2 regions of the Psychrobacillus sp. FSL K6-2843 genome follow, and region 2 is predicted to be linked to the other one. Evidence: a T-box and tRNA genes for the amino acid it is inferred to sense, from the RefSeq annotation. Region 2 holds a T-box; the other holds one or more tRNA genes.
The links. A T-box is a leader RNA that pairs with one kind of tRNA and senses whether it is charged. The one in region 2 lies ahead of proS (proline--tRNA ligase), so its partner is inferred to be a tRNA-Pro.

Region 1: it has a tRNA-Pro gene. The T-box ahead of proS (proline--tRNA ligase) is inferred to sense a tRNA for this amino acid. The anticodon was not compared.

The regions. Positions count from the first base shown of each region.
Region 1 covers NZ_CP152021.1:95,473-105,603, forward strand. The annotation lists rRNA gene MKY94_RS00470 (23S ribosomal RNA) at 1-1,634, shown strand, start outside; rRNA gene rrf (5S ribosomal RNA) at 1,760-1,875, shown strand; tRNA gene MKY94_RS00480 (tRNA-Val) at 1,902-1,977, shown strand; tRNA gene MKY94_RS00485 (tRNA-Thr) at 1,991-2,066, shown strand; tRNA gene MKY94_RS00490 (tRNA-Lys) at 2,073-2,145, shown strand; tRNA gene MKY94_RS00495 (tRNA-Leu) at 2,169-2,253, shown strand; tRNA gene MKY94_RS00500 (tRNA-Gly) at 2,271-2,345, shown strand; tRNA gene MKY94_RS00505 (tRNA-Leu) at 2,361-2,449, shown strand; tRNA gene MKY94_RS00510 (tRNA-Arg) at 2,466-2,542, shown strand; tRNA gene MKY94_RS00515 (tRNA-Pro) at 2,549-2,625, shown strand; tRNA gene MKY94_RS00520 (tRNA-Ala) at 2,641-2,716, shown strand; rRNA gene MKY94_RS00525 (16S ribosomal RNA) at 2,852-4,405, shown strand; tRNA gene MKY94_RS00530 (tRNA-Ile) at 4,513-4,589, shown strand; tRNA gene MKY94_RS00535 (tRNA-Ala) at 4,606-4,681, shown strand; rRNA gene MKY94_RS00540 (23S ribosomal RNA) at 4,799-7,726, shown strand; rRNA gene rrf (5S ribosomal RNA) at 7,906-8,021, shown strand; gene MKY94_RS00550 (hypothetical protein) at 8,107-8,292, shown strand; gene MKY94_RS00555 (alpha/beta hydrolase) at 8,721-9,938, shown strand; gene MKY94_RS00560 (DMT family transporter) at 10,042-10,131, opposite strand, start outside.
Region 2 covers NZ_CP152021.1:3,198,688-3,208,818, forward strand. The annotation lists gene MKY94_RS16210 (hypothetical protein) at 1-410, shown strand, start outside; gene MKY94_RS16215 (hypothetical protein) at 634-1,947, opposite strand; gene MKY94_RS16220 (RNA polymerase sigma factor) at 1,928-2,443, opposite strand; gene proS (proline--tRNA ligase) at 2,568-4,007, opposite strand; T-box leader at 4,052-4,268, opposite strand; gene MKY94_RS16230 (aminotransferase class I/II-fold pyridoxal phosphate-dependent enzyme) at 4,403-5,479, shown strand; gene MKY94_RS16235 (hypothetical protein) at 5,514-5,648, opposite strand; gene MKY94_RS16240 (alkaline phosphatase family protein) at 5,820-7,385, opposite strand; gene MKY94_RS16245 (potassium channel family protein) at 7,567-8,031, opposite strand; tRNA gene MKY94_RS16250 (tRNA-Leu) at 8,535-8,616, opposite strand; tRNA gene MKY94_RS16255 (tRNA-Cys) at 8,648-8,721, opposite strand; tRNA gene MKY94_RS16260 (tRNA-Gly) at 8,728-8,802, opposite strand; tRNA gene MKY94_RS16265 (tRNA-Gln) at 8,809-8,880, opposite strand; tRNA gene MKY94_RS16270 (tRNA-His) at 8,882-8,957, opposite strand; tRNA gene MKY94_RS16275 (tRNA-His) at 8,993-9,068, opposite strand; tRNA gene MKY94_RS16280 (tRNA-Trp) at 9,094-9,167, opposite strand; tRNA gene MKY94_RS16285 (tRNA-Tyr) at 9,177-9,260, opposite strand; tRNA gene MKY94_RS16290 (tRNA-Thr) at 9,270-9,345, opposite strand; tRNA gene MKY94_RS16295 (tRNA-Phe) at 9,350-9,425, opposite strand; tRNA gene MKY94_RS16300 (tRNA-Asp) at 9,448-9,523, opposite strand; tRNA gene MKY94_RS16305 (tRNA-Met) at 9,527-9,603, opposite strand; tRNA gene MKY94_RS16310 (tRNA-Val) at 9,750-9,825, opposite strand; tRNA gene MKY94_RS16315 (tRNA-Glu) at 9,848-9,922, opposite strand; tRNA gene MKY94_RS16320 (tRNA-Ser) at 9,951-10,042, opposite strand; tRNA gene MKY94_RS16325 (tRNA-Asn) at 10,049-10,123, opposite strand.

The DNA of each region.
Region 1 (10,131 bases), 1.0 Mb from region 2:
AGAATGCCGGTATGAGTAGCGAAAGATGGGTGAGAATCCCATCCACCGTATGACTAAGGTTTCCTGAGGAAGGCTCGTCCGCTCAGGGTTAGTCGGGACCTAAGTCGAGGCCGATAGGCGTAGACGATGGACAACAGGTTGATATTCCTGTACCACCACCCCACCGTTTGAGTGATGGGGGGACGCAGTAGGATAGGGTAAGCGTGCTGTTGGTTATGCACGTCCAAGCAGTGAGGTGTGAGTGTAGGCAAATCCGCACTCTGTAACATTGAGCTGTGATGGCGAGGACTTAGTCCGAAGTTCCTGATTTCACACTGCCAAGAAAAGCCTCTAACGAGGTGGGAGGTGCCCGTACCGCAAACCGACACAGGTAGTCGAGGAGAGAATCCTAAGGTGAGCGAGAGAACTCTCGTTAAGGAACTCGGCAAAATGACCCCGTAACTTCGGGAGAAGGGGTGCTCTTTTGGGTGTATAGCCTAGAAGAGCCGCAGTGAATAGGCCCAGGCGACTGTTTAGCAAAAACACAGGTCTCTGCAAAACCGTAAGGTGAAGTATAGGGGCTGACGCCTGCCCGGTGCTGGAAGGTTAAGAGGAGTGCTTAGCGCAAGCGAAGGTGCGAATTGAAGCCCCAGTAAACGGCGGCCGTAACTATAACGGTCCTAAGGTAGCGAAATTCCTTGTCGGGTAAGTTCCGACCCGCACGAAAGGCGTAACGATCTGGGCACTGTCTCAACGAGAGACTCGGTGAAATTATAGTACCTGTGAAGATGCAGGTTACCCGCGACAGGACGGAAAGACCCCGTGGAGCTTTACTGTAGCTTGATATTGAATTTTGGTGCAACTTGTACAGGATAGGTAGGAGCCTTAGAGCCCGGAGCGCCAGCTTCGGAGGAGGCGTCGGTGGGATACTACCCTGGTTGTATTGAAATTCTAACCCATACCCGTAACCCGGGTAGGAGACAGTGTCAGGCGGGCAGTTTGACTGGGGCGGTCGCCTCCTAAAGTGTAACGGAGGCGCCCAAAGGTTCCCTCAGAATGGTTGGAAATCATTCGAAGAGTGTAAAGGCAGAAGGGAGCTTGACTGCGAGACCTACAAGTCGAGCAGGGTCGAAAGACGGGCTTAGTGATCCGGTGGTTCCGCATGGAAGGGCCATCGCTCAACGGATAAAAGCTACCCCGGGGATAACAGGCTTATCTCCCCCAAGAGTCCACATCGACGGGGAGGTTTGGCACCTCGATGTCGGCTCATCGCATCCTGGGGCTGTAGTCGGTCCCAAGGGTTGGGCTGTTCGCCCATTAAAGCGGTACGCGAGCTGGGTTCAGAACGTCGTGAGACAGTTCGGTCCCTATCCGTCGTGGGCGTAGGAAATTTGAGAGGAGCTGTCCTTAGTACGAGAGGACCGGGATGGACACACCGCTGGTGTACCAGTTGTTCTGCCAAGGGCATCGCTGGGTAGCTATGTGTGGACGGGATAAGTGCTGAAAGCATCTAAGCACGAAGCCCCCCTCAAGATGAGATTTCCCATTACGCAAGTAAGTAAGATCCCTCAAAGACGATGAGGTAGATAGGTTCGGGGTGGAAGCGTGGCGACACGTGCAGCTGACGAATACTAATCGATCGAGGACTTAACCAAATTGTTTGTTTCTAATGATGTCAGTTTATTCAGTTTTGAAAGAATAATATTTTTTTGATAATAAGGCTTGTAAAACTCTACAAACTTGTTATAATAGAACTTGTCTTTCAATTAAATTATTCAAGTCTAGTGATGATGGCGAAGAGGTCACACCCGTTCCCATACCGAACACGGAAGTTAAGCTCTTCAGCGCCGATGGTAGTTGGGGGTCTCCCCCTGCAAGAGTAGGACGTCGCTGGGCTTGTAATAAGAAATTAATATTACCCAGGAGGATTAGCTCAGCTGGGAGAGCATCTGCCTTACAAGCAGAGGGTCGGCGGTTCGAGCCCGTCATCCTCCACCATAACTTTACTCCTGCCGGAGTAGCTCAACTGGTAGAGCAACTGACTTGTAATCAGTAGGTTGAGGGTTCAAGTCCTTTCTCCGGCACCATTTTTCGAGCCATTAGCTCAGTTGGTAGAGCATCTGACTTTTAATCAGAGGGTCGTAGGTTCGAATCCTACATGGCTCATTCACTTTTTGTGAAATAAATATGCGGGTGTGGCGGAACTGGCAGACGCACTAGACTTAGGATCTAGCGCCGCAAGGCGTGGGGGTTCGACTCCCTTCACCCGCACCATTTAACTTAATAACCGAGCGGAAGTAGTTCAGTGGTAGAACACCACCTTGCCAAGGTGGGGGTCGCGAGTTCGAACCTCGTCTTCCGCTCCAAAGATTCATCAAAGTGCCGGGGTGGCGGAACTGGCAGACGCACAGGACTTAAAATCCTGCGGTAGGTGACTACCGTACCGGTTCGATTCCGGTCCTCGGCACCACTTTTATGAAACATTAGCGCCCGTAGCTCAATTGGATAGAGCGTCTGACTACGGATCAGAAGGTTGTGGGTTCGACTCCTGCCGGGCGCGCCATATATACGGGAAGTAGCTCAGCTTGGTAGAGCACTTGGTTTGGGACCAAGGGGTCGCAGGTTCGAATCCTGTCTTCCCGACCAGTTATTTATAATATTGGGGCCTTAGCTCAGCTGGGAGAGCGCCTGCCTTGCACGCAGGAGGTCAGCGGTTCGATCCCGCTAGGCTCCACCATGAACATTGAAAACTGAACATGCAAAACGTTAAGACATATAGCATCAAACAACTTCGGTTGTATTGACGCAAAACAATTTTTGACATCATTTAATGATGATGCCAGCAAAACAAAATGAGCTTTTTAAGTTCTCTATTATGGAGAGTTTGATCCTGGCTCAGGACGAACGCTGGCGGCGTGCCTAATACATGCAAGTCGAGCGAATGATGAAGAAGCTTGCTTCTTCTGATTTAGCGGCGGACGGGTGAGTAACACGTGGGCAACCTGCCCTGTAGATTGGGATAACTCCGGGAAACCGGGGCTAATACCGAATAATCCATTACCTCACATGAGGAAATGTTAAAAGACGGTCTCGGCTGTCACTACAGGATGGGCCCGCGGCGCATTAGCTAGTTGGTGAGGTAACGGCTCACCAAGGCGACGATGCGTAGCCGACCTGAGAGGGTGATCGGCCACACTGGGACTGAGACACGGCCCAGACTCCTACGGGAGGCAGCAGTAGGGAATCTTCCACAATGGACGAAAGTCTGATGGAGCAACGCCGCGTGAGTGAAGAAGGTTTTCGGATCGTAAAACTCTGTTGTGAGGGAAGAACAAGTACGAGAGTAACTGCTCGTACCTTGACGGTACCTCATTAGAAAGCCACGGCTAACTACGTGCCAGCAGCCGCGGTAATACGTAGGTGGCAAGCGTTGTCCGGAATTATTGGGCGTAAAGCGCGCGCAGGCGGTCCTTTAAGTCTGATGTGAAAGCCCACGGCTCAACCGTGGAGGGTCATTGGAAACTGGGGGACTTGAGTGCAGAAGAGGAAAGCGGAATTCCAAGTGTAGCGGTGAAATGCGTAGAGATTTGGAGGAACACCAGTGGCGAAGGCGGCTTTCTGGTCTGTAACTGACGCTGAGGCGCGAAAGCGTGGGGAGCAAACAGGATTAGATACCCTGGTAGTCCACGCCGTAAACGATGAGTGCTAAGTGTTAGGGGGTTTCCGCCCCTTAGTGCTGCAGCTAACGCATTAAGCACTCCGCCTGGGGAGTACGGTCGCAAGACTGAAACTCAAAGGAATTGACGGGGGCCCGCACAAGCGGTGGAGCATGTGGTTTAATTCGAAGCAACGCGAAGAACCTTACCAGGTCTTGACATCCCGCTGACCGGCCTAGAGATAGGCTTTTCCCTTCGGGGACAGCGGTGACAGGTGGTGCATGGTTGTCGTCAGCTCGTGTCGTGAGATGTTGGGTTAAGTCCCGCAACGAGCGCAACCCTTGATCTTAGTTGCCAGCATTCAGTTGGGCACTCTAAGGTGACTGCCGGTGATAAACCGGAGGAAGGTGGGGATGACGTCAAATCATCATGCCCCTTATGACCTGGGCTACACACGTGCTACAATGGACGGTACAGAGGGTCGCAACCCCGCGAGGGTGAGCTAATCCCATAAAACCGTTCTCAGTTCGGATTGTAGGCTGCAACTCGCCTACATGAAGCCGGAATCGCTAGTAATCGTGGATCAGCATGCCACGGTGAATACGTTCCCGGGCCTTGTACACACCGCCCGTCACACCACGAGAGTTTGTAACACCCGAAGTCGGTGGGGTAACCCTTTTGGGAGCCAGCCGCCGAAGGTGGGACAGATGATTGGGGTGAAGTCGTAACAAGGTAGCCGTATCGGAAGGTGCGGCTGGATCACCTCCTTTCTAAGGATATATTCGGAATACAGATCTTTATCTGTATCTTAACGTTTTGCAGTTCAGTTTTGAATGTTCATGTATATTAACATATAATAGATATGGAAATTCAAAGAGGGCCTATAGCTCAGCTGGTTAGAGCGCACGCCTGATAAGCGTGAGGTCGATGGTTCGAGTCCATTTAGGCCCACCATACCTTTTTTTATTTCGGGGCCTTAGCTCAGCTGGGAGAGCGCCTGCCTTGCACGCAGGAGGTCAGCGGTTCGATCCCGCTAGGCTCCACCAACGAAATAATTTTGTTCTTTGAAAACTGGATAAAACGACATCAAAAAAAGAAACAAACGCAAGATATTCAAATTGTGATCACTTACGTGATCGCAAGTGTAGTACTTTTAACTTTTAGGTTAAGTTAATAAGGGCGCACGGTGGATGCCTTGGCACTAGGAGTCGACGAAGGACGGCACTAACACCGATATGCTTCGGGGAGCTGTAAGTGAGCTTCGATCCGGAGATTTCCGAATGGGGAAACCCACTGCCCGTAATGGGGCAGTACATTTGCGTGAATACATAGCGCATCTGAGACACACCCAGGGAACTGAAACATCTAAGTACCTGGAGGAAGAGAAAGAAAATTCGATTCCCTGAGTAGCGGCGAGCGAAACGGGAAGAGCCCAAACCAAGAGGCTTGCCTCTTGGGGTTGTAGGACACTCTATACGGAGTTACAAAAGAATGAGTTAGATGAAGCGACCTGGAAAGGTCCGCAGGATAGGGTAAAAGCCCCGTAGTCCAAAATTCATTCCCTCCAGAGTGTATCCTGAGTACGGCGGAACACGTGAAATTCCGTCGGAATCCGGGAGGACCATCTCCCAAGGCTAAATACTACCTAGTGACCGATAGTGAACCAGTACCGTGAGGGAAAGGTGAAAAGCACCCCGGAAGGGGAGTGAAATAGACCCTGAAACCGTGTGCCTACAAATAGTCAAAGCCCGTTAACGGGTGATGGCGTGCCTTTTGTAGAATGAACCGGCGAGTTACGATTACATGCGAGGTTAAGTTGAGAAGACGGAGCCGCAGCGAAAGCGAGTCTGAATAGGGCGAATGAGTATGTGGTCGTAGACCCGAAACCAGGTGATCTACCCATGTCCAGGATGAAGGTAAGGTAACACTTACTGGAGGTCCGAACCCACGCACGTTGAAAAGTGCGGGGATGAGGTGTGGGTAGCGGAGAAATTCCAATCGAACCTGGAGATAGCTGGTTCTCTCCGAAATAGCTTTAGGGCTAGCCTCAAACGTTAGAATCTTGGAGGTAGAGCACTGTTTGGACTAGGGGCCCATCCCGGGTTACCGAATTCAGACAAACTCCGAATGCCAATGATTTATGTTTGGGAGTCAGACTGCGAGTGATAAGATCCGTAGTCAAGAGGGAAACAGCCCAGACCACCAGCTAAGGTCCCAAAGTATTTGTTAAGTGGAAAAGGATGTGGCGTTGCTTAGACAACCAGGATGTTGGCTTAGAAGCAGCCATCATTTAAAGAGTGCGTAATAGCTCACTGGTCGAGTGACGCTGCGCCGAAAATGTATCGGGGCTAAACAAATCACCGAAGCTGTGGATTGATACCTTTGGTATCAGTGGTAGGAGAGCGTTCTAAGGGCGTTGAAGTCAGACCGGAAGGACTGGTGGAGCGCTTAGAAGTGAGAATGCCGGTATGAGTAGCGAAAGATGGGTGAGAATCCCATCCACCGTATGACTAAGGTTTCCTGAGGAAGGCTCGTCCGCTCAGGGTTAGTCGGGACCTAAGTCGAGGCCGATAGGCGTAGACGATGGACAACAGGTTGATATTCCTGTACCACCACCCCACCGTTTGAGTGATGGGGGGACGCAGTAGGATAGGGTAAGCGTGCTGTTGGTTATGCACGTCCAAGCAGTGAGGTGTGAGTGTAGGCAAATCCGCACTCTGTAACATTGAGCTGTGATGGCGAGGACTTAGTCCGAAGTTCCTGATTTCACACTGCCAAGAAAAGCCTCTAACGAGGTGGGAGGTGCCCGTACCGCAAACCGACACAGGTAGTCGAGGAGAGAATCCTAAGGTGAGCGAGAGAACTCTCGTTAAGGAACTCGGCAAAATGACCCCGTAACTTCGGGAGAAGGGGTGCTCTTTTGGGTGTATAGCCTAGAAGAGCCGCAGTGAATAGGCCCAGGCGACTGTTTAGCAAAAACACAGGTCTCTGCAAAACCGTAAGGTGAAGTATAGGGGCTGACGCCTGCCCGGTGCTGGAAGGTTAAGAGGAGTGCTTAGCGCAAGCGAAGGTGCGAATTGAAGCCCCAGTAAACGGCGGCCGTAACTATAACGGTCCTAAGGTAGCGAAATTCCTTGTCGGGTAAGTTCCGACCCGCACGAAAGGCGTAACGATCTGGGCACTGTCTCAACGAGAGACTCGGTGAAATTATAGTACCTGTGAAGATGCAGGTTACCCGCGACAGGACGGAAAGACCCCGTGGAGCTTTACTGTAGCTTGATATTGAATTTTGGTGCAACTTGTACAGGATAGGTAGGAGCCTTAGAGCCCGGAGCGCCAGCTTCGGAGGAGGCGTCGGTGGGATACTACCCTGGTTGTATTGAAATTCTAACCCATACCCGTAACCCGGGTAGGAGACAGTGTCAGGCGGGCAGTTTGACTGGGGCGGTCGCCTCCTAAAGTGTAACGGAGGCGCCCAAAGGTTCCCTCAGAATGGTTGGAAATCATTCGAAGAGTGTAAAGGCAGAAGGGAGCTTGACTGCGAGACCTACAAGTCGAGCAGGGTCGAAAGACGGGCTTAGTGATCCGGTGGTTCCGCATGGAAGGGCCATCGCTCAACGGATAAAAGCTACCCCGGGGATAACAGGCTTATCTCCCCCAAGAGTCCACATCGACGGGGAGGTTTGGCACCTCGATGTCGGCTCATCGCATCCTGGGGCTGTAGTCGGTCCCAAGGGTTGGGCTGTTCGCCCATTAAAGCGGTACGCGAGCTGGGTTCAGAACGTCGTGAGACAGTTCGGTCCCTATCCGTCGTGGGCGTAGGAAATTTGAGAGGAGCTGTCCTTAGTACGAGAGGACCGGGATGGACACACCGCTGGTGTACCAGTTGTTCTGCCAAGGGCATCGCTGGGTAGCTATGTGTGGACGGGATAAGTGCTGAAAGCATCTAAGCACGAAGCCCCCCTCAAGATGAGATTTCCCATTACGCAAGTAAGTAAGATCCCTCAAAGACGATGAGGTAGATAGGTTCGGGGTGGAAGCGTGGCGACACGTGCAGCTGACGAATACTAATCGATCGAGGACTTAACCAAATTGTTTGTTTCCATTAATGATGTCTTTTATCCAGTTTTGAGTGAACAACTCAAGAGGATTTCAAAACACAAGCAGTGCTAGGAAACGAGTGAGCGAAGGAAGGAGCGTACTTACGTACGTGACTGACTGAACGAGCGAAGTTGACAACGCAATGCGCAGTGGATTGAAAGCCGAAAAGTCTAGTGATGATGGCGAAGAGGTCACACCCGTTCCCATACCGAACACGGAAGTTAAGCTCTTCAGCGCCGATGGTAGTTGGGGGTCTCCCCCTGCAAGAGTAGGACGTCGCTGGGCACTATAGGAAGTCGTTACCGAGTAATCGGTGGCGGCTTTTTGTATTAAGAGAAAAGGCCGAAGGCAATCATCTTTATCTAAGCAAGTGTGCGAGAAAGCAGAGGGGCAAAGAGTTCGAGGAAGCAAGGAAGAGAGGCTCGGAGCGTATAGCATACGCGAGAACCGATCGACTGCAGCTGACGAAGAAATCTGCCGTCCATCTGGTTTCGTAGCTGCGCCGATGGTAGTTGGGGGTTCCCCTGCAAGAGTAGGACGTCGCTGGGCACTATAGGAAGTCGTTACCGAGTAATCGGTGGCGGCTTTTTTGTATAAAGAGAAAAAGGCCGAAGGCAATCATCTTTATCTAAGCAAGTGTACGAGAAAGCAGAGGGGCAAAGAGTTCGAGGAAGCAAGGAAGAGAGGCTCGGAGCGTATAGCATACGCGAGAACCGATCGACTGCGGGTGACGAAGAAATCTGCCACCCATCTGTTTTCGCAGCCCAAGGGACATGCAAATTTAAACCCTTTAAGCTTATGATGAATAATTATAATAATTATTTTAAACAACAATTAAAATATTTACTCCTTTATGCACTACTGTTATACTTAAAATAGAACAGAAGGGGGATGGAAATAATCAATAAAAAGGGCCTTATATTAACTTTAATACTTCTTTTTATAATACTTTCAGCTTGTAGTAACAAACAGGGGGTGAACGATGTGTCCAAAGGTAAGGATGAATCAAAGAAAACTGTTTCCTTAGAGACTGTAGAAGGGATATGGGAAGGATCTATTAATGTGCCTGATCAGCCGTTACCAATCACTATACAGTTTACAAAAGAAAAAGGAAGTATTAGTATCCCTATCCAGGGTTTAAATGATCACCCGCTTACCAACATTACTCTAAACGATACTGATATTACTTTTAACATGCCGCTACCGGGACAAAAGATATCCTTTCTAGGAAAGCTGGAAAATGAAAAAATCGCCGGGACGTTTACACAACAAGGGCAGTCGTTCCCGTTTGAAGTGAGCAAAGTAAATGAACTTGAAGGAACTGCTGAGCATTTAGAAGAAATTGAAGTAAAGGGTGGCAAAATGATTGGTCAAATAGAAGTTCCTGAGGGGGAAGGACCTTTTCCGCTTATGATTATTCTTGCAGGTTCAGGACCCACCGATCGTAATGGAAACTCCTTAGTTATGGTAGGGAAAAATAATAGCTTAAAAATGATTGCAGAAGAACTAGCAGCAGAGGGAATTGCTAGCATTCGCTATGATAAAAGAGGAGTAGGACAAAACATTGATCTTGCCACAAAGGAAGAAGAACTAAGATTTCATCACTATATTGAAGATGCAGAAGCTTGGGCAAACTTTGCAAAAGATGACGAACGCTTTAGTGATATAGGCTTCATAGGTCATAGTGAAGGATCTCTTATAGGTATGGTTGCTGCAAAAGAGGTAGAAGCCTCTATCTTTATATCACTAGCAGGTGCGGGAAGACCAATAGATGAGATATTAAAAGAGCAATTAAGCGCTCAGTTACCAAATAATCTTATGGAGGAATCTCAAAAAATATTAGAAAAGCTTAAGCAAGGTCAACAGGTGGATGAAGTCTCTAATGAATTACAAAGCATATTTCGTCCGTCTGTTCAACCATATATGATTTCATGGTTACAATACAATCCAGCTGAACAAATTCAACAATTAGATTCAAGAGTATTAATCGTGAACGGTACATTAGATATGCAAGTTCCAAGTAACGATGCAAAACTTTTACATCAAGCAAAGGGAGATTCTGAACTATTGATCATTGAGAAAATGAATCATGTATTAAAGGAATCCCCAGACGATGAAGCAGGAAATATGGCAACATATACAGATCCGAGCCTCCCGCTAGCAGATGGATTGGTTGAAGGAATCCTTAAGTTTATTAAATAAGAAAATGAAGGTATCTACCTTAAGTAAATGAGTGATAGAAAGCTATTCCTAAATCTTTTCTTATCATAAAAAAAACGCTGAACTAGTAGTTCAGCGTTTCAAGTTAAAATATAGCCTTCTGTTGTTTTTGTTTTCTTCGGATGTCTGCAATTGTAGGTATACACATACCTATCAATATGACAACGATTCCTAG
Region 2 (10,131 bases):
AGGGGACTCTTCCTGCTCCTCCTATAAGAACTGTGGAAGCAATAGATTTAGAAATGAACGATATTCGCAATGATATCCGAAAGCTTGATAGACTTATTTACGAGGCAAACTTAAATAATACAATTACCTATAAAGAAGACCCTCTCACCATCGTTGAGGCAATTGAGTTTGCTACTCAGCTACGCGCACAGGCAAGAGTATATAAACAGTTAGGAAGCCATGAAAAACAAAGAATCCAGTTTGGAGGCTATGGCGAAGGAACTACTTATGTAGAGGTTGCCTTATATGAGCCAGAGGAATATCGAAAAAAAGCATTGGACTTTGAGAAGGACGCAAATAAATTATCTGGACTTATTAATGCCAAAAACTATTCAGTTACTATTGCCTTTGATGAAGAAAAATATGCTTAACATAAATCCTTGGTAAGGTGAGACTCCTTGCCAAGGCATAGCAGGAGGTCATTACAATTTAAATGATGGCAAACCAATGACCATTTACCATTTACTTTGTGACTAATGACTAATGACTAACCATCGCAATGGCAATCAACCCACAATTAATTAGTGTTTTACCCGACCTTCTGCTATGAAAAACGCTCCTCTCCATATATTTGGAGGGAGCGTTTTTACTTGGTTAATTTTCAAATAGCTGTGTTTGTTCTCCGTCTATGACAAGGGACCATTCCCCTTTTTCTGGAATTGTAATATTTCCATGATAATGATAAATTGTTCCTTGATTATCATAAGGGGCATTGGGATCTAGTTGAAATATACTTTCTTGCTCTATTATTCCTTTTGAATTCATCAGCTGTACCTCTATACTTTGTTCCTCACCACTGCGGTTTTCTATGATTAGTTCATGAGTCTTTCCAACTGGGATTTCTATTGGTGCATCTAAAAGGATATAATTTTCGGTTTTTGGTAAGGGCGGAAGAACCTCAATTCTAAATGCCTCGAACAAATTCTCCTCTACGTAAAAGGAAAGCTGCCATTCTCCCTCTCCCGTAAAAGCCGGGAAACTTGTTAAAATGTGAGCATCTTCACTATATAAACCAGCGCTTAATACTCCCTCTGATAATAGAAGAGTCTCTCCGTAAATGTTCATAGCCTCCACTTTATATTCCTTCCCTACTAACGATTCAGGATTACCCCAATAGTAGAGCATGAGTTTAGCAACTCGACGAGTGTCCTCTGCCACGAAATTCTCAGGACCAAGGATGCCAATTTTTCCATCCAGCCCTATTACGTTTTGATCTCGATCAGGTAAAGTAAAAGAAATAGCTAATGGTGCGTCTAATGTAACCGTTTTTTGAGATTTATTATTTAGTTCATATATTTTCCCCTGATATTCCATAGTGAACTTGATTTCTTCGCTTGCCTCTAATAATTTTTGTATTTCCACTTCCGAATAATTTGCGTACAGTGATTCAAAAGCTACCGTATAATGGTATCCGTCCTCGCTCGGGGTGGAACTATAGCTTACTGAATTTCCAATACCATATCCATCCTTTAAGAAGAGGTGTGGGTTAGCAGCTCGAAACTCTACAGAATTCCACACATCGATTGGTATAAGCTTCTTAGATTTCAAAAATACTTTTACTCTTACTCCATGCAATGTCTCCTTCAATGAATCCATTGTGACCTCCGAGCTTTTAATGCCGGCTATTTCGAGCTTAAAGCTTTTTAAAAAATTCTGTTCCTCCATTGAACCGAGACCTAATCTCGACTCTTGAGTTATCTCTGATTTATACATAGGACTTGCTAAATAAGCAACCATTAAAAGACAAGCTGCTGCTACAAATACAGATAGCGGTTTTAGAAATTTTAAACGATTTGGTTTTGCAGCACTGCGAATACTATGGATAACTTTTCTTTTATCCTCTTGAGTAAGAGAATACTTCGGAAGGTTTCTAAGCTGTTCCTCTAAATCATCGTGTTCTCGCTTCATACTCAAATCCCTCCGTTTCTAGAATGCTCTTCAGTTTCTTGAGCGATCGATGATAAAGAACATTCACATGGTTTTCATTTGCCCCTAGTATTTCTCCTACTTGTTTAGAGGTCATTTCAAGTATTGCTTTTAAAATTATTACCTCTTTGTTTTTTGCTGGCAATCTATTAATTGCTATATAAAGTTCACGATTCATCTCACCAAGCAAAATAGTATGGTCTAGATTTTCTGTTTGTTTTTCATCTCGTAGTAAGTATTTTATCCGATTCCAAATATTTTTTTTTCTAGCCCGATCAATGACGAGATTTTTGGCAATCGTTATTAACCATGTTTTCGGATGTGACCCTTCTCTAAAATGGGCAATCTTTTTCATTCCACGAAGAAAAGTTTCCTGTACAAGATCCTGTACATCCATTGACCCTGTATAGTAAATGAGGAAACTGGTTACATCTCGCTCATATAACTCAAACCACTCCTCGATTAGCTGCCTTTCCAAGTGATCCCCCCTATCTCTCTACTATTTAATTAGACGATCTATTTTACTTAATCTTACAAGATTTTTGAAAATAAAAAAATCAGCCATTGAATAAACAATGACTGATTTGTACTTTCTTATTTGGTTAATAGGATCTTCCGAACCAAACTGTGTATTTCGATTCTTTTCCACAGTTAATACAAGTTGATTTCTCAGCTGGTGGATTGAATGGAATATTGCGTGTTGTGAATTTCGTTTCTTCTTTTACATGCTCTTCACAAGCATCGTCTCCACACCATCCTGCAAGGATCCATCCTGGGATTTCTCCTTTTTCTGCAGAGTCGTCTAAATGTTGTTTTAGCTGATCCATGGAATCTACATGAGTATGAGAGTTTGCATCACGGAATGCACGTGCTTTTTCTAAAAGACGAGTTTGCATTGTATTTAGCTCTTCTTCTACGCGCTCAACGATGCCATTAATATCAACGGATTCTTTTTCATCTAAATCACGTGCCTTCATAAGCACTTGACTGTTTTCTAAATCACGTGGTCCTAGCTCAACTCGAACTGGTACACCTTTTAGTTCCCACTCGTTAAATTTATATCCAGGTGATTGATCAGAGTCATCTAATCGAACACGGATACCTTTTGCTTTTAAAGCAGCAAAAATTTCATCTAATTTTTCAATAATTGCTGGGTTCTTTTTCCATGGACCTACAGGTATTAATACAACTTGAGTTGGTGCAATACGTGGTGGCAATACAAGACCTTGCTCATCACCGTGTACCATTATCACAGAGCCTATTAATCGAGTAGAAGTTCCCCAAGATGTTGTATGCACATGTTGGTGTTTGTTTTCTTTGTTCAAATATTTAATATCAAATGCTTCGGCAAATTTAGTGCCAAGATAATGAGATGTACCTGCTTGAACCGCTTTTCCATCCTTCATCATTGCCTCGATAGAAAACGTATCTACAGCCCCTGCAAAGCGCTCTGAAGGAGTTTTTTGCCCGTCATATACCGGAATGGCCAATAGACCCTCCACTACCTCTTTATAAATATTTAGCATTTGCATTGTTTCTTGACGAGCTTCTTCTTCGTCCACATGAGCGGTGTGACCCTCCTGCCATAAAAATTCAGAAGTGCGTATGAAAGGAAGTGTTTTCTTTTCCCAACGGAACACGTTAGCCCATTGGTTGATCAATACAGGTAGATCACGGTAGCTCTTGATCCAATCAGAATACAGATGACCGATCATTGTTTCGGAAGTTGGACGAAGCGCTAAACGTTCCTCCAGCTTTTCGCCTGCTGCCTCTGTTACCCATGGAAGCTCTGGAGAAAAACCTTCAATATGATCCTTTTCCTTTTGGAAAAAAGATTCAGGAATTAGCATTGGGAAATACGCATTGCGGTGTCCCGTTTCTTTAAAGCGTTTGTTCATTTCTGCTTGGATATGCTCCCAGATTTCGTACCCGTCTGGTTTAAATGCGATACATCCACGCACTGGTGTGTAATCCATTAAGTCAGCTTTTTGGATTGTGTCAATATACCATTTAGTAAAATCGTTTTGTTGTTGATTAGTCATGATAATTCCCTCCTTAAAATATAAAAAGCACAAAGCTGTCCTTGGAAAAGGACGTCCTTGTGCTTGAATAGACGTGGTACCACCTTAGTTTAGCTTAAAATAATTTAAGCCCTCTAAACGTTTGGTAACGAAAACGAATCGGTTATGTTTGCATAACATCTCAGTGGTAGGTTTCAACAAGAAGTGGTGATATAGCTCTCAGCAATTGCTATATTTTCTGTCTCACAATTCTTATTTACTTGTTCACATCACAGATTATATATTATTAATAATATACCAAAATCAAAGCTTTAATACAATGCACTTCTTTTTAACCAAAAATTTAAACTATCAGAAGATAAAAAATACATTATACTTATCTTATAACAAAGTAAAAATACATTGGGGGAAATTAAATGAACCATTTAAAAAATTCCTATGACAAGTGTACTTATCGATTAGCTGGTCATGGAAAACGAGAAGTTTCTGTTTTACAAGATGCATTGAAGGACATTTCTGGAGAACAGCTAAGTGATATATATGGCGAGGGGCATATTATCGAAGATTTCCAAAATAAAATGGCTAAATTACTAGGCAAAAGCACAGCTGCATTTTTCCCTAGCGGTACAATGGCCCAACAAATCGCTTTACGCATATGGTGCGATGAGAAAAAATTGAATAAGGTTGCATATCATCCCTTATCCCATTTAGAAATTCATGAAATGGATGGATTAAAGGAAATACACCATATCAAGACTATTTTAATAGCTGACAAAGATAGAGTCATAGAGTTAGAGGATGTGGTAAATCTTGAAGAGGACATTGCCTGTCTGTTATTGGAACTTCCCCAAAGAGAAATCGGAGGCCAACTTCCTAGTTTTGAAACATTAAAACAGATTTCCGCTTATTGTCGTGAAAAGTCTATTATGCTTCATTTGGACGGTGCACGTCTTCTAGAAGTGCTGCCTTTTTACAAAAAAACTGCTGCGGAAGTTTGCGACCTTTTTGACAGTGTCTATATGTCCTTTTATAAAGGAATTGGCGGGATTGCAGGAGCAGTACTAGCCGGTGATAAGGATTTCATAGAGAAATCTAAAGTCTGGAGAAAACGTTATGGTGGAACGCTCATAAGCTTATATCCTTATATTCTATCAGCTGACTATTATTTTGATAAACGAGCAAATAATATGGAACAATATTATAACAGTGCAATGGAGCTCGCAAAGCTATTTAATGACTGTAAGGATATTTATACAATTCCAGAGGTACCAGTTTCAAATATGTTTCATGTGCATTTTAAGCGTAACCAAGAAGAAATAGCATCTATCTTGGCGAAAGTACAGTTAGCTAACCATATAGGGATTACAAGCTATCTAAGCAAGCAAGATGGGGATAGCTGTACTTTTGAACTTAGTATCGGAGATTCTTGCTTAGAAATCCCTAAGAATCTAATAGACAAATTATTCGATAGCTTAAGAGAAGAAATGAAATAATATAAAAAGCTCTCAACGCTTAGTTGAGAGTTCTTTATTGTTGCTGTTGAAATTGCTCTGTTTTTAGTTCTTCATATATATGGTTTGCCTTGCTTTCAGCTTCTATTTTTGAAGTTGCATGTACCTCGATAATTTTTCCTTCAATAATAAAATTGTATGTTTTAATCATTTTAAATTCCTCACTTTCATGTTTATCGCGTCTAGATATGTTATTCCCTATTTTAGAAAAATAAAACTTCCTAATTATGTTATTTCATATTTATACTCATATTAAGGTTGAATGACTACTACTGAAGAATTTGTATTTAAAAGAAGCATCAGAAAAAAAGTGGCTCCATACTTAAGAGCCACCCAACAATTCTATAACCCATTCCTTTACATCCACAAGACGATTAGAAGGGGGTCTTTCTGTCTCACCAACAATCACCAAGGGAACAACAGAATCTACCCGGTGGAGTGACCCATGCGCTCCTCCACCTGCATGATCGTGACTATGTTTTTCAATAAATTCGTAAGATGGCTTTGCATCTACTATAATAACTTTGCCTTCTTGCGAGTGAAGCGCTCCGTGTAGCCTTGCTAACGCATCAGGATACGTGTGATAGAGTATAGTTCCATGCTCATCCGGTTTTATATCTAAAATAGACATATCCCCATCCAACTGCCACGACTGCTTATATTCATCAATATAAGGTCCGTTTGGTGAAAAGGTGAATTCTTTATCACTTGCGCTCACGACATGATTCGTTTGCTGATCACTCCATGCAATAAAACCAATTCGCTCATCCTTTTTGAGAATATCTACTACCTCAGTAAAAGGAATCTGTTCATCCTGCAAATAAATATAGGCCATTCGTTCATTGATTGCGATTGCCAACTGCACATTTTCTTTTCCACGTTCCCAGAATGTGTAACCCTTCAACAAGTCATTTAAATCGATTAAACCCATTTCCTTCTTTTCCTTGACTGATGATTGTCCACTATCACCAAGGACAATCCAGGTTACCTCTTGAATGGCCTCTTCCCAAGATCTAAAACTACCGAACATTTCCTGGATCGCTTGATCAGCCTTTTCAATCGCTGTACTATCAGTAGGACCGTTTTTGTGTATGGAAGCATCAGCATCCGGAAGATAAGCGAGCGTAAACGGAGGAAGCTTCTTTTGTTCAATTAAGTACGTCATCTCATTTACGGTAAAATCATTATTAACACCCATTCGTTTCCAGCTGTATTTATATTTGTCGTTCTCTGGATTATATTGAGATAAGGCACCGAGCGACAAAATCATTGGACCATTCACCTCTAGTTCTTTTGGCAATAAATCTGCAAAAGAAAGAAGCTTAGGGACATTTAATTTTTGGGGAATGCTTCCCCTATATAAGAGACCATTGATGGAAGCAGATTGCATTTTGGCGTTCGCAAGTTCTTCGTGAATCGTAAAAACATCTTTACTTAGATGCGATTCATTCAGGTGAATAACACTATCCGCTGCCACATGCTTTATCCCGTTATCCCACATTTCCCTTATACCACTCCCATAGCTAATCATACGATTCTCATCCTTTTTAAACCATATCAATCCTGGTAGTTTATGTCGGTCTGCATATGTTCCCGTCAACAAGGTGCTATCAATCGTAACTGACATAGTTGGATAAGAGCTAATAAACTCTGGATAAAAATCACCGTTCTTTGTTAAAAATGAGAAAGCAGGTGCCTTCCCCTCTTTCAGTGCCTCTTGTAGCGGCTCAGTCATTAATGAATCGACAACAATAAGAACCACCGGCTTTTTGGAGGCTGCTATCTTTACTTCATTAAGCTTTTTTGTCGGAGACATAGAAATACTCAATACAAGGCCTCCGCATATAACAAGCAATAAAGCTAATATGATGAGTATTGTTTTCTTCACTGTAGTCACCTATCTTCCATTCGTAGCTTTAGTATGGTGATTTACAAATGAATACATGCTTGTTTATTGTTAAAAACTCATGTTTAGTCAGAAAGTATGTAAGAATATTCATCGACATCCATTTATATATATCAAACATAAAAAGAAAACACCTTCACCGGTTGATTTATCTTTATAAGAATCAAAATTGTTCATCTGCTTCAACTATCTTTTTCTCCATCACCGCCATTGCTTTGCTCACCTTCTTTTTCGTTTTTTGTGCTTTCCCCGGGCTATCTTCCTTTTCACCCAAAGCTCTGATAAAAAATGCGGTTGGCAACAAAAGACCGATGGCTGCTTGTATAAGTGCAAAGAATCGCGCCTTTCCGACAGGTACCAAGTCCCCATAACCTACTGATAATATGGTGACTCCACTGAAATAGAGATAATCCAAAAAATTCTCTCCTCCATCTTTCCCCTCTTCAGTGCTAACTCTTACTACATCCCCTTCCATGGACAATAAATAATAAAGAACAGCAAATCCAAAGGTAATGCCAAGCATAGTAAAAAATAGTTTTTGGAATAAAGTTGACTGAAAATAACTTTTCTTATACTTACGACCTGAAAAGAAATAGTATAAGTTTGTTACCATAAATAAAATCGTCAATCCCATTAGTATCGTGGAAAACATGCATCTATCCCTCTCCTATCGTCTCTCTAGTTCATTCAGTTTTAGTTGTATGAATTCCTCGATAATGAATATAATTAATGTCGATATGACTATCTTGTCAATCGAATATAAAATATATACAAATTAATTAATATAGGAAACGGAATAGAGATATATTCTCAATTCATGGATTAAGACATTTGCATGCTAGTGTACATATGTATAATAAAGTATTAATTTAGTAAGTAAGTGATCGTATAGGACATAAAGACATTGAAATGACTCTCAAGGGATTATTCTAATGAAATAAAAGAACTGAGGATAGAAGATGAGAAAGCTTATGACGTCTGTGTAAAACATAAGTAAAAAAATTAAAATCAATGGAAACTATTAAAAAATAATCATGAATGAGAATATAAAAAAAGCTTACAAAAGCTGCGGTAACAGCATTCATAAGCTTTAGTCAAAATATCAAATTGGATGTGATATTTCATAATAGATACCGGTGGTCGGGGTCGAACCGACACATCCGAAGATACGGGATTTTGAGTCCCGCGCGTCTGCCAATTCCGCCACACCGGCATAATGAAGGCAGTAAATACTTTTTAAAAATTGGAGGCGGCAACCGGATTTGAACCGGTGATAAAGGTGTTGCAGACCTGTGCCTTACCACTTGGCTATGCCGCCTTAATTTGGAGCGGAAGACGAGGTTCGAACTCGCGACCCCCACCTTGGCAAGGTGGTGTTCTACCACTGAACTACTTCCGCAAAAAACTGGGGTACCTGGATTCGAACCAGGGCATGACGGAATCAAAATCCGTTGCCTTACCGCTTGGCTATACCCCAATGGGGCGACCGATGGGAATTGAACCCACGAATGCCGGAATCACAATCCGGTGCGTTAACCACTTCGCCACGACCGCCACAGAATAAAAAAAAGAGCTAACTAAAAGGAATATGGGGCGACTGATGGGAATTGAACCCACGAATGCCGGAATCACAATCCGGTGCGTTAACCACTTCGCCACAACCGCCATTATTCAAAGTTAACTTATTATTTGGCAGGGGCAGTAGGAATCGAACCCACATCAAAGGTTTTGGAGACCTCTATTCTACCGTTAAACTATGCCCCTATTAAAAACTGGTGGAGGGGGACGGATTCGAACCGCCGAACCCTAAGGAGCGGATTTACAGTCCGCCGCGTTTAGCCACTTCGCTACCCCTCCACTGGTGAGTGGTGCCGGAAAGAGGACTTGAACCCCCAACCTACTGATTACAAGTCAGTTGCTCTACCAATTGAGCTATTCCGGCATAATGGTGGCTCAGGACGGAATCGAACCGCCGACACAAGGATTTTCAGTCCTTTGCTCTACCGACTGAGCTACTGAGCCACATATGTATTTTAAAGATAAATGGCGGTCCCGACCGGGATCGAACCGGCGATCTCCTGCGTGACAGGCAGGCATGTTAACCGCTACACCACGGGACCATTTGGTTGCGGGGACAGGATTTGAACCTGTGACCTTCGGGTTATGAGCCCGACGAGCTACCGAACTGCTCCACCCCGCGACAATAAGAAAGTGTTGAAATTTAAATCAACTACGCAATTAGTGAATTTTACGTCTTCCACGCTACGCTTGCGTCGACGTTAATCGCTTTCTTCGTGAAACGATTTGCTCCACCCCGCGACAATAATATATGTTGAAAATTTATAATGGTGGAGGATGACGGGCTCGAACCGCCGACCCTCTGCTTGTAAGGCAGATGCTCTCCCAGCTGAGCTAATCCTCCATAATGCTGGTTTTAATTTAAATGGTGACCCCTACGGGATTCGAACCCGTGTTACCGCCGTGAAAGGGCGGTGTCTTAACCGCTTGACCAAGGGGCCATTATATTATGTAAAGAAGAAATCTATCTGGCGGAGAGCAAGGGATTTGAACCCTTGAGACAGTGTTACCCGTCTACACGATTTCCAATCGTGCTCCTTCGGCCACTCGGACAGCTCTCCTAGAAATGGCTCCGAAGGTAGGACTCGAACCTACGACCGATCGGTTAACAGCCGATTGCTCTACCACTGAGCTACTTCGGAATGATATC